Regions from separate parts of the Arthrobacter sp. AG367 genome, predicted to be linked through region 1. Evidence: riboswitches for the same ligand, from Rfam matches in the RefSeq annotation. Region 1 holds a riboswitch; the other holds the start of a gene.
The links. A riboswitch is a leader RNA that binds a small molecule or an ion and turns the genes downstream of it on or off. The one in region 1 is predicted to bind glycine.
Positions count from the first base shown of each region.

Region 1 (5,774 bases):
TCCAGGAGCCGAATGATTGGCCTACGTCAGCGTTGAGATCCAATGATGTTGCCTTCCAGCGTCAGGTTGTCCGGCCCGGCAGCGGAAGTCAGCTCCCCGGGAATGGTGTCCGGCATCGGCCCGAACGCCTCCCGGGCATTCTTGGCCACCGCACGGCCCATCACGAGGTTACCGGCTCCGCCGACAACGGCCCCTATGCCGAACGGGAGGGCCCGCCCGAACAAGGCAGTCCCTTGGCGCTTGAGCAGGTTCTTGAGGAAGGCATGCTGGATCCTCTTCCGGACGCTGCCGAAACCCGGCACCACCATGGATTTGGACAGCGCGTTGCCCCAGGTGTTGGTGGCGCCGCCGGATGCCTGGCCGCTGAGCGTGCCCAGCAGGGCGGTGCCCTCCTCGCCGAGCATGATGGCCATGACCATGGTGCCGGCCTTTTCCGGGTTGGTCAGCCGGATGCCGTGCAGTTCAGCCAGCGAGGTTGCGTACAGGGCTGTGGCTTCCAGGAAGCCAACGGTGGCGGCTGCGGAAAGTCCCAGCGACGCCACGGTTCCAACGCCGGGGACGACGGCGGTGGCACCCACCAGGGCTCCCCCTCCGGCAACAGCCCGCAGGTAGTCGCGCTCTGCGATGTCCGCCAGCTGCGCGGCCGTCGCCCGCGGATGCCTCTTCTGGAGCCTGCGGATGTAGCCAACCACCAGGGGCCGCTGGATCTGCACTGCTTTCAGGAGCATGTTGTGGACGCCGGGCTTGGGCTTGCCCTCGGCGTCAAACATTGCGTTGTGGGCGGTTTCCTGTGCGATGCGTACTGCGGGGTTGCTGCGCCGGGCCATGGTCACCTTCATTCAAATCGACCTGCAGCGGGTAGGCTGCCGTGCCTTTCCATCCTATGTGGATAGACACTAAGCATGCTTAACTTCCGGGCCGTGGCTTCGTCCGGCGCGCTGCGGCGGCAGGATGCGGTACCTGCACCTCACCGCCGCCGCTGCAACCCGCCGTCGGACGTTACTTCCCGGCCTGCTGGACCTCGCGCCCCGCCGCCCCGGCGTCCTGGCCGCCGCTGCGCGCGGCAGTGGCCTGGTCTGCCTGAAGCTCGGCACGGAAGACCTCGAAGCGGGCCAGGTGGGCGGGACGGCGCCGCAGAATGGCCCAAGCCACTCCCAGGATGACGAACCAGATGGGGGTTACCAGCAGTGCAACGAGAGTGTCGGGCTGGGTGGTAAGGGCCCAAAGGACGAAGGCGAAGAATGCGTACACCACCCACACGGCGGGAATGCCACCGGGCATCTTGAACTTCGACGCCGCATGCAGGTGCGGCCGGCGGCGCCGGAAGGAGATGTAGCTGGCGAGGATGATCGACCAGACGAAGACGAAGCAGACCGCAGACACCGTGGTCACCATTTCAAAGGCCATGCCAACATCCTGGCCGGCATACATGAGTACGACGCCGGACAGCAGCAGGACGCAGGACAGGAACAGCGCGTTGCTGGGCACCTTCCTCGTGGAGAGCCGGCTGAAGATACCGGGGGCATCGCCTTCCTGGGCCAGGCCGAAGACCATGCGGGACGTGGAGTAGATGCCGGAGTTCGCGGAGGACATCGCCGAAGTCAGGACCACCAGGTTGACCACCGTGGCCGCGGCGCCGAGGCCGGCCAGGGAGAACATCCCGATAAAGGGGCTGTGGCCGGCGGCGAACTGGGTCCACGGGGTGACCGCCATCAGGATGACCAGCGCACCGACATAGAAGAGCAGCACGCGGACGGGGATGGCGTTGATGGCCTTGGGCAGCGTGCGCTCGGGGTTCTTGGCCTCGGCGGCGGTGGTTCCCACCAGTTCGATGCCTACGAAGGCGAAGACTGCGATCTGGAATCCGGCCACGAAGCCCATGAACTCATTGGGGAAGAACCCGCCATGGCTCCACAGGTTGGTGAAGCTTGCGGTGCCCGCGTCGCTCTGGAAACCGAAACCGGTGAAGATCATGAAGAGTCCCACGATGATCAGGGCTGCGATGGCGACGATCTTGATGAGGGCGAACCAGAACTCGGTCTCGCCGAACGCCTTGACGGTGGCGAGGTTCAGCAGGAGCAGGATGCCCACCGTGGCCAGGCCCGGGATCCAAAGTGGCAGCGCCGGCCAAAGTTCCTTTGAGTACCCTGCGATGGCGATGACGTCGGCGATTCCGGTGATCACCCAGCAGAACCAGTACGTCCAGCCGGTGAAGAATCCGGCCCACGGCCCCAGGAGATCGGCGGCGAAATCACTGAAGGACTTGTAGTTCAGGTTGCTGAGCAGCAGTTCACCCATGGCCCGCATGACGAAGAAAAGCATGAAGCCGATGATCATGTATACGAAGATCACGGATGGGCCGGCAGCGGAGATGGTCTTGCCGGAACCCATGAACAGGCCAGTGCCGATCGCGCCGCCGATGGCGATGAGCTGGATATGCCGGTTGGTGAGCTGCCGCTCCAGGTGGGGAGGCTCGCTGCGGGCTGCCGTGGCAGCGCCCGGGGTGCGGGCTGGTTCGCCGTTGGACGTGGGGGGATGAATCGCCATGAGGAACTCCATCGATAAAGCGGCTTTTGGGTGCCGCAAAAGATTTGGTTCCTCCCCGCTCTGTAGTGGACCTGAGAGTTTCCGCAGCAAAAGCCGCTTGCACCGCCGGTGAGCCAGGGTCATGCCCGGCTGCTTTCCAGAGTTGCCTGTCCGCGGCGGTACGTGGGCCTGAGAGTTTCCTGGGGAGGGTTTGCTCCTACGGCGCCTGCTGGATGTACCCGGCAGGGCTCTCCCGCCGCAGGTCGAAGGCGTATTCAGTTGGAAGCCGCAGGCTTTTTGGGCCACGGCCGGTCATGCAATGGGACAGGCGCCGACTGGTGGGCTGCTCCGGATACGCTGAGCCAGCCACCGGCGGCGCCAATCCCGGGGTTCAGTGTGGTGTCCGTCACGATCGAATGTCAAACCCCTCCCGACACAAGCGGGGAAGAACGGCGTCACGTGCCCCTCGAGCCCCGCACGGAAGCCGCCCGATTTGCCACGGACGGGTCTATCCCGGTACCTTGTGAGCCGAATCACCCACATTTGAATAAGCCTTTCGAGCTGTGACGGGAGAGTCCTCCCGGCGAAACACCGGTCAGGCGCCGTAGGAGCAAATCCTCCCCAGGAATCTCTCAGGCCCCCGTACCGTCACGGCGAGGCGACTCTGGAAAGCAATCAGGCTTCTGCCTGGTTCACCGACGGTGCAAGCGGTCCCCTGCCAACAGCAGGCAACGCGGAATCTCTCAGGTCCAATACAGAGCGGGGAGGAACCCATCCCACGCCGTGCCACCTTCGGCCGGCCAGATCTGGAGTTCCTCATGACGATTCATTCGCATCCAACATCGTTTGTTGACCGCCATATCGGCGCGCGCCGCCAGGCCGACATCGACACCATGCTCAAGGCCATCGGCTACGACAGCCTGGATGGCCTGGTTGACGTGGCCGTCCCCGCGCCCATCCGCCAGGAAACTGCGCTCAAGCTGACCGACGCCCTCAGCGAGGTTGAAGTCCTCACGGAACTGCGGAAGCTTGCCGCCAAGAACAAGACGGCAGTCCAGATGATCGGCCAGGGCTACTACGACACCGTGACTCCGCCGGTGATCCGCCGCAACATCCTGGAATCCCCGGCCTGGTACACCGCCTACACGCCCTACCAGCCGGAGATTTCCCAGGGCCGGCTTGAGGCGCTGCTGAACTTCCAGACCATGGTGCAGGACCTGACGGCGCTCCCGGTAGCCAACGCTTCCTTGCTGGACGAGGCAACGGCGGTGGCCGAGGCCGTGCTGCTGATGCGCCGCGCCAACAAGTCCAAGGCAGCGAAGGACGGCAAGACGGTGCTCGACGCCGACTGCCTCCCCCAGACCATCGCCATCGTGCTGGGCCGGGCGGAGGCGCTCGGCTTCGAGGTGGAGGTCGCCGACCTGTCCAAGGGCCTGCCCGACGGCGACATCAACGGCGTCGTGCTGCAGCAGCCCGGGGTCTCCGGCCGCGTGTGGGACCAATCCGCCGTGATCGCCGCTGCCAAGGACCGGGGCGCGCTGGTCACCGTGGCTGCGGACCTGCTGGCCCTGACACTGATCACACCTCCGGGCGAGCAGGGCGCGGACATTGCCGTCGGCTCCACCCAGCGTTTTGGCGTGCCGCTGTTCTTTGGGGGGCCGCACGCCGCCTACATGGCCGTCCAAAAGGGAATGGAACGTACCCTCCCGGGCAGGATCGTGGGCGTCTCCAAGGACAACGCCGGCACGCCTGCCTACCGGTTGGCCCTGCAGACCCGCGAGCAGCACATCCGCCGCGAGAAGGCCACGTCCAACATCTGCACCGCCCAGGCGCTGCTGGCCATCGTGTCCTCCTTCTACGCCGTTTACCACGGCCCCGACGGCCTGAAGGCGATCGCAGAGACCGTCCACGACAAGGCCAGGGTCCTGGCAACAGCACTCACGTCACTGGGCCGCGAACTGGTCACGGACTCCTTCTTCGACACCCTCACCGTCCGCGTTCCGGGCAAGGCCGCCAAGGTGATCACCGCCGCTGAAGCCCGCGGCATCAACCTGCGCTTCATCGATCCGGACACGGTGGGCGTCTCCGTTGATGAGACGACGACGGCGGCAACACTTTCCGCCGTCGCCGTCGCCTTTGGCGCCGGTCCGGTGGGTGACGCCCAGGGATTCGAACTGCCCGACACCATTGTGCGCACCTCGGCCTACCTGCAGCACCCGGTCTTCAACACGCACCGGTCTGAAACCCAGCTGCTGCGTTACATCCGCAAGCTCTCGGACCGCGACCTGGCGCTGGACCGCACCATGATCCCGCTGGGTTCATGCACCATGAAGCTGAACGCCACGGCCGAGATGGAAGCCATTTCCTGGCCGGAGTTCGCCTCGATCCACCCGTTCGCCCCGGACTCCCAGACCGAAGGCTGGCGCGAACTCATCGCCGGCCTGGAAGCGGACCTGACCACGATCACCGGGTATGACCAGGTGTCCATCCAGCCCAACGCGGGCTCGCAGGGCGAACTCGCCGGGCTGCTCGCGATCCGCGGCTACCACCATTCCCGGGGCGAGCAGCAGCGCAACGTCTGCCTGATCCCGGCCTCGGCGCACGGCACCAACGCCGCCTCCGCCGTGCTCGCGGGCATGAAGGTGGTCGTCGTGGCCACGGCTGCCGACGGCACCATCGACCACGACGACCTGACGGCCAAGATCGAGGCCAACAAGGACGTCCTGTCCTGCATCATGATCACCTACCCCTCCACCCACGGTGTCTACGATGGGGATGTCCGCGAAGTTTGTGACGCGATCCACGCCGCGGGCGGCCAGGTGTACGTTGACGGCGCCAACCTCAACGCCCTGGTAGGGCTGGCCCAGCCGGGCCAGTTCGGCGGGGACGTGTCCCACCTGAACCTGCACAAGACCTTCTGCATCCCGCACGGCGGCGGGGGACCCGGCGTCGGGCCCGTTGCCGCCAAGGCGCACCTGGCACCGTTCATGCCGGGCGACGCGAACAAGGCGGCGCACGAAGCCGGGCACGGTGTGGCGATCTCGGCGTCCCGGTTCGGTTCGGCCGGCGTGCTGCCGATTTCCTGGGCCTACGTGAAGCTGATGGGCGGTGAGGGCCTGACCGAGGCCACCAAGTCCGCGCTGCTGGCGGCCAACTACGTCGCGTCCCGCCTGAACGAATACTTCCCGGTCCTCTACACCGGTGAAGGCGGGCTGGTGGCGCACGAGTGCATCCTGGACCTGCGCGAA
Region 1 covers NZ_VIVE01000013.1:45,316-51,089, reverse strand. Annotated here, with positions in the region: gene FB478_RS20215 (LamB/YcsF family protein) at 1-43, opposite strand, end outside; gene FB478_RS20210 (hypothetical protein) at 27-827, opposite strand; gene FB478_RS20205 (amino acid permease) at 1,000-2,547, opposite strand; glycine riboswitch at 2,694-2,792, opposite strand; glycine riboswitch at 3,084-3,184, shown strand; gene gcvP (aminomethyl-transferring glycine dehydrogenase) at 3,345-5,774, shown strand, end outside.

Region 2 (5,774 bases), on a different contig from region 1:
CGACACAGCCGAAAGGATGCGCGCCCTGCATGCACTCCCGGACGGCCGCAGCTCCACCGTTGCCGAAACCACCAGCCTGGCCCAGTTCCCTGAAGGGCTGATCAGCACTACGGATGCCATCGAGCGGATCGTTGCCGCCATGGAAGCCGCCGTGGGCACCATGCGCAAAGTCCATGACGAGGTGGACGAGGAGGATCCCACCTCCGCGGACCTCCTGCACGAGTTCATTGCCCGGCTGGAGCAGTTTGCCTGGATGGTACAGGCTGAAAACATGAAGCCGACCGCCAAGGTCACAGCCGCCGACTCCAAGTAGCCGGCAGCCACCCGCCTGGACCCTTTGGGCGCCTGGTATCGGAATTGATCCGGTACCAGGCGCCCTTTTTGTTTCGCTTGGTCAGGCCGCTTTCGGCACCTTCCGCAGCACGACGGCGGCGAGGACTGCCGCCGTCGCCATCAGTACCAGCCCAATTGCCGCAGTGATGTGCACGCCGGAATCAAACGCTGACGCCGCAGCGTCCCGGACGGTGTCCGACAGGGAAGCGGGCAGCAGGTTTGCTGCTTCCACTGCGCCGGCAAGTGTTTCCCTCGCGCTGTGCAGGGAGGAGCCGGGCAGCATGCCGTCAAGGCCTGCGGGCAGCCGCAGGTTCTGCTGGTAGGACGCCGTCAGGATGGAGCCCAGTACCGCCGTGCCCAGCAGCGACCCCACCTCGTAGCCGGTCTCGGAGATTGCCGCGGCAGCGCCTGACTTCTCCGGCGGCGCGGACCCGAGGATGAGGTCGTTGGAGATGGTTTCGGCCGTACCCACGCCCAGAGCAAGGACCAGCAGGGCTGCCAGCAGCAGCGAGGGGCCGCCGTCGTGGTTCCCGAATGCCACCATGGTGTAGCCGGTGGCACTGAACGCCAACCCCGCTGCCACCACGTATCCCGGGCGGACCTTGCGGACCAGCGGCACCACCACCAGGCCGGCCACCACCGTGGCGGCCAGTGCCGGGATCATGGCAACGCCGGCTGCGGACGGCGTCATTCCCTCGAGGAGTTGGAGGTGCTGGGCGAGGAACAGGATGAAGCCGTTGAAGGAGAACAGGGCAAGGATGTTGGCGCTGATGGCCATGCTGAACACCCTGTTCCGGAACAGGGACATGTCCAGCAGGGGGTGCGCCAGCCGCTGCTGCCGCTGCACGAACACCGCCCCCATGGCCAGGCCGAAGGCGATGGCGCCCAGACCTGCCGCCCCTGGACCTTCGGTGGCAACTGCCTTGATCCCGTAGACAACGGGCACCATGACCAGCATGGAGAGCAGGATGCTGGGGATGTCCACCTTGCCGGGTGCCGGATCCTTCGATTCCGGGATGAGGGCCGGTCCAAACGCCAGCAGGGGGAGCATGAGGGGGACCGCCACCAGGAAGACGGCACCCCACCAGAAGTGCTCCACCAGCCAGCCGCCGAAGATCGGACCCAGGGCCGCGCCGCCGGAGAATCCGGCGGCCCAGATGGCGACGGCCAGCCTGCGGCGATTGGGCTCGGGGAAAATGTTGCGGATCAGCGACAAGGTGGACGGCATCAGCATGGCGCCGAAGAATCCCAGGGCGGCGCGGCCGGCGATGAGCCATTCCGGCGCGGGTGCAAAAGCCGTCGCAACGGACAGCGCGGCAAAGCCGATGCTGCCAAGGATGAGCAGCCTCCGCCGCCCAATCCGGTCGCCGAGGCTTCCCATTGATACCAGCAGCCCGGCCAGCACCAGGGGGTAGGCGTCAACGATCCACAGCAGCTGCACGCCCGTGGGTTCCAGGGCCCGGGCGATGGCCGGCAGCGCGAACGTCAGTGCGGTGTTGTCCACCGCCACCAGCAGCACGGGAAACATCAGGAGCCCCAGCGCCAGCCAGTCGCGCCGCGGAGGACGCACGGAAGTGCTGCTTGCCTGCCCGGTTGCCGAACTCTCGATGGAAGTGGTCATGAGATAACTATACCGTCCGGACGGTATAGTTTAAAAATGCGATGGTTTTCCTTATTCCTGCACGGGGGAGGGCATGATGGAGGGCATGCCCCGAAAGCCTGTTGCCCGTGACGCGGTCCTTGACGCCTTCGAGTCCCTGCTGATTGAAGTGGGTGAGCGGGCGGCCACCCTCGATGCCGTGGCGCGCAAGGCCGGCGTATCCAAAGGCGGCCTCCTCTACCACTTTCCCAACAAGGAAGCCCTGATTGCCGTGTTGCTTGACCGCCTGGAGGGCCTGGCGAGCGAGGATGCCGATGCCATGGCGTCGGCAGCTGAAGGTGCCGCGGCCTACTTCATCCGTTCCTCGGTCTGGGCGGATACCCCTTTGGACCGTGCCATCGTGGCCGCCACCCGGCTTGCAGAGGTGGCGCACGAGGAGACGCGGCGCCGCTTCGCGGCCATCCAGCAGCGCTGGCTGGACGAAATTGCTGCGGATGTGGGACCTGGGCTGGCCAAGGCAGTCCTCTATATGGGGGACGGCCTGTACTTCAACGCCATGCTGTCCGTGGCCCCTGCGCCGGCCGGGGGAGCGGCCGCTGACGTGGAGGAACTCCTGGCCGCGCTGGAACGGCTCCGCAGGTAGCTCCGTCATTTGCCGGGAGGGGTTGCCGCGTAGGACAATAGAAAGTTGTGAGGGCTGTCACCGGCCTTCATGATCCAACAAATGAATAGCCTTTGATCTGCGGCGGGAGAGTTCTGCCGGAAGTACAGGCAGGCGCCGTAGGAGCAAATCCTCCCCAGGAATCTCGCAGGCCCCCGTACCGCCGCGGCGAGGCACCTCTGGAAAGCAGCAGGCAGTCTTATTCTCTTTTGGAGAGGTAGGGACTGTTGTGCTCACCGACGGGGCAAGCGGGTCCTGCCCAGGCAGGGAACGCGGAAACTCTCAGGTCCAATACAGAGCGGGGAGGAACCCGAATAGCTGTGGCGTACCCTTCGCCGCCTGAGTAAATGGAGTTCCTTCGTGTCGGTTACCCCAGCCTCCACCACTTTCGTAGACCGCCATATCGGCGCGCGCCGCCAGGCCGACGTCGACACCATGCTCAAAGCCGTGGGCTACGACTCGGTCGATTCCCTTGTGGACACCGCGGTTCCCAAGGTCATCCGCCAAGACACCGCCCTTCGCCTGCAGGACGCCCTCAGTGAGGTTGAAGTCCTCACGGAACTGCGGAAGCTTGCCGCCAAGAACAAGACGGCGGTGCAGCTGATCGGCCAGGGCTACTACGACACCGTGACTCCGCCGGTGATCCGCCGCAACATCCTGGAATCCCCGGCCTGGTACACCGCCTACACGCCCTACCAGCCGGAGATTTCCCAGGGCCGGCTTGAGGCGCTGCTGAACTTCCAGACCATGGTGCAGGACCTTGTGGGCCTGCCCATCGCCAACGCTTCGCTGCTGGATGAAGCAACGGCGGTGGCCGAGGCCGTGCTGCTGATGCGCCGCGCCAACAAGTCCAAGCCCGCGGCAGACGGCAAAACCGTCCTGGACATCGACGTGCTGCCGCAGACCATCGCCATCGTGCTGGGCCGTGCGGAGGCGCTCGGCTTCGAGGTGGAGGTCGCCGACCTGTCCAAGGGCCTGCCCGAGGGCGACATCAACGGGATCGTGCTGCAGCAGCCCGGCGCTTCCGGCCGCGTGTGGGACCAGTCCGCCGTGATCTCTGCAGCGAAGGACCGGGGCGCGCTGGTCACCGTGGCTGCGGACCTGCTGGCCCTGACACTGATCACCCCTCCGGGCGAGCAGGGCGCGGACATTGCCGTCGGCTCAGCCCAGCGTTTTGGCGTGCCGCTGTTCTTCGGCGGCCCCCATGCCGCCTACATGGCTGTCCGCAAAGGCCTGGAGCGTTCCTTGCCTGGTCGCCTGGTTGGGGTGTCAAAGGACGACGCCGGCACGCCTGCCTACCGGTTGGCACTGCAGACCCGCGAGCAGCACATCCGCCGCGAGAAGGCCACGTCCAACATCTGCACCGCCCAGGCGCTGCTGGCCATCGTTGCGTCCATGTACGCCGTTTACCACGGCCCCGACGGCCTGAAGGCGATTGCCCAAACGGCGCACCGCCACGCCCGTAGCCTGGCGGCCTCGCTTGCGGCCGCCGGCGTCGAGGTGCTGCACACGAGCTTCTTCGACACCCTTACGGTCCGGGTCCCCGGACGGGCTGCTGGCATCATCGCCGACGCCGAGGCGCGGGGCATCAACCTGCGCAGCGTCGACGCCGACACCGTAGGCATCGCCCTCGATGAAACCACGACGGTGGCCATCGTCGCCCAGGTTGCCGACGTCTTTGGCGCCACGGTTGCCGAGGTCCAGGGCGAGGGCCAGGGCTTTGGGCTGGAGGCCGCCGTCGAGCGTTCCTCCGACTACCTGCAGCACCCGGTCTTCAACACGCACCGGTCTGAAACCCAGCTGCTGCGTTACATCCGCAAGCTCTCGGACCGCGACCTGGCGCTGGACCGCACCATGATCCCGCTGGGTTCATGCACCATGAAGCTGAACGCCACGGCCGAGATGGAAGCCATTTCCTGGCCGGAGTTTGCCTCGATCCACCCGTTCGCCCCGGACTCCCAGACCGAAGGCTGGCGCGAACTCATCGCCGGCCTGGAAGCGGACCTCGCCGAGATCACCGGGTATGACCAGGTGTCCATCCAGCCCAACGCGGGCTCGCAGGGCGAGCTGGCGGGCCTGCTGGCGATCCGCGGTTACCACCACTCCCGCGGCGACCAGCAGCGCAACGTCTGCCTGATTCCGGCATCAGCCCACGGCACCAATGCCGCGTCCGCAGTGCTCGCCGGGATGAAGGTCGTCGTCGTGGCCACAGCTTCTGACGGCACTATTGACCACGATGACCTGACGGCCAAGATCGAGGCCCACAAGCATGTCCTGTCCTGCATCATGATCACCTACCCGTCCACGCATGGGGTGTATGACGGGGACGTCCGTGAAGTCTGCGATGCCGTGCATGCTGCCGGGGGACAGGTCTACATCGACGGCGCCAACCTGAACGCCCTGGTAGGGCTGGCCCAGCCGGGTCAGTTCGGCGGGGACGTGTCCCACCTGAACCTGCACAAGACCTTCTGCATCCCGCACGGCGGCGGGGGACCCGGCGTCGGGCCCGTTGCCGCCAAGGCGCACCTGGCACCGTTCATGCCGGGCGACGCGAACAAGGCGGCGCACGAAGCCGGGCACGGTGTGGCGATCTCGGCGTCCCGGTTCGGTTCGGCCGGCGTGCTGCCGATTTCGTGGGCGTACGTGAAGCTGATGGGCGGTGAGGGCCTGACCGAGGCCACCAAGTCCGCGCTGCTGGCGGCCAACTACGTCGCGTCCCGCCTGAACGAGTACTTCCCGGTCCTGTACACCGGTGAAGGCGGGCTGGTGGCGCACGAGTGCATCCTGGACCTGCGCGAACTCACGGCGAAGACGGGGGTGACCGCAGAGGATGTTGCCAAGCGGCTGATCGACTTCGGTTTCCACGCCCCCACCCTGTCCTTCCCGGTGGCGGGCACGCTGATGGTGGAGCCCACCGAGTCCGAGGACCTGGCGGAGATCGACCGCTTCATCGAGGCCATGATCAGCATCCGCAAGGAAATCGACCAGGTGGCCAATGGCGACTTTGCCGTGGCGGACTCACCGCTGCGCCGCGCACCGCACACGGCGGCCGCCGTCGTCAGCTCTGACTGGGACCGCGCCTACCCCCGCGAGCAGGCGGCCTTCCCTGCCCACCACAAGCAGGACAAGTACTTCCCGCCCGTGGGCAGGATCGACGGCGCCGCCGGGGACCGGAACCTG
Region 2 covers NZ_VIVE01000009.1:113,630-119,403, reverse strand. Annotated here, with positions in the region: gene FB478_RS18715 (Dps family protein) at 1-313, shown strand, start outside; gene FB478_RS18710 (MFS transporter) at 395-1,954, opposite strand; gene FB478_RS18705 (TetR/AcrR family transcriptional regulator) at 2,040-2,576, shown strand; glycine riboswitch at 2,670-2,767, shown strand; glycine riboswitch at 2,794-2,901, shown strand; gene gcvP (aminomethyl-transferring glycine dehydrogenase) at 2,955-5,774, shown strand, end outside.
Region 2: another riboswitch for glycine. It lies ahead of gcvP (aminomethyl-transferring glycine dehydrogenase); the one in region 1 lies ahead of FB478_RS20205 (amino acid permease).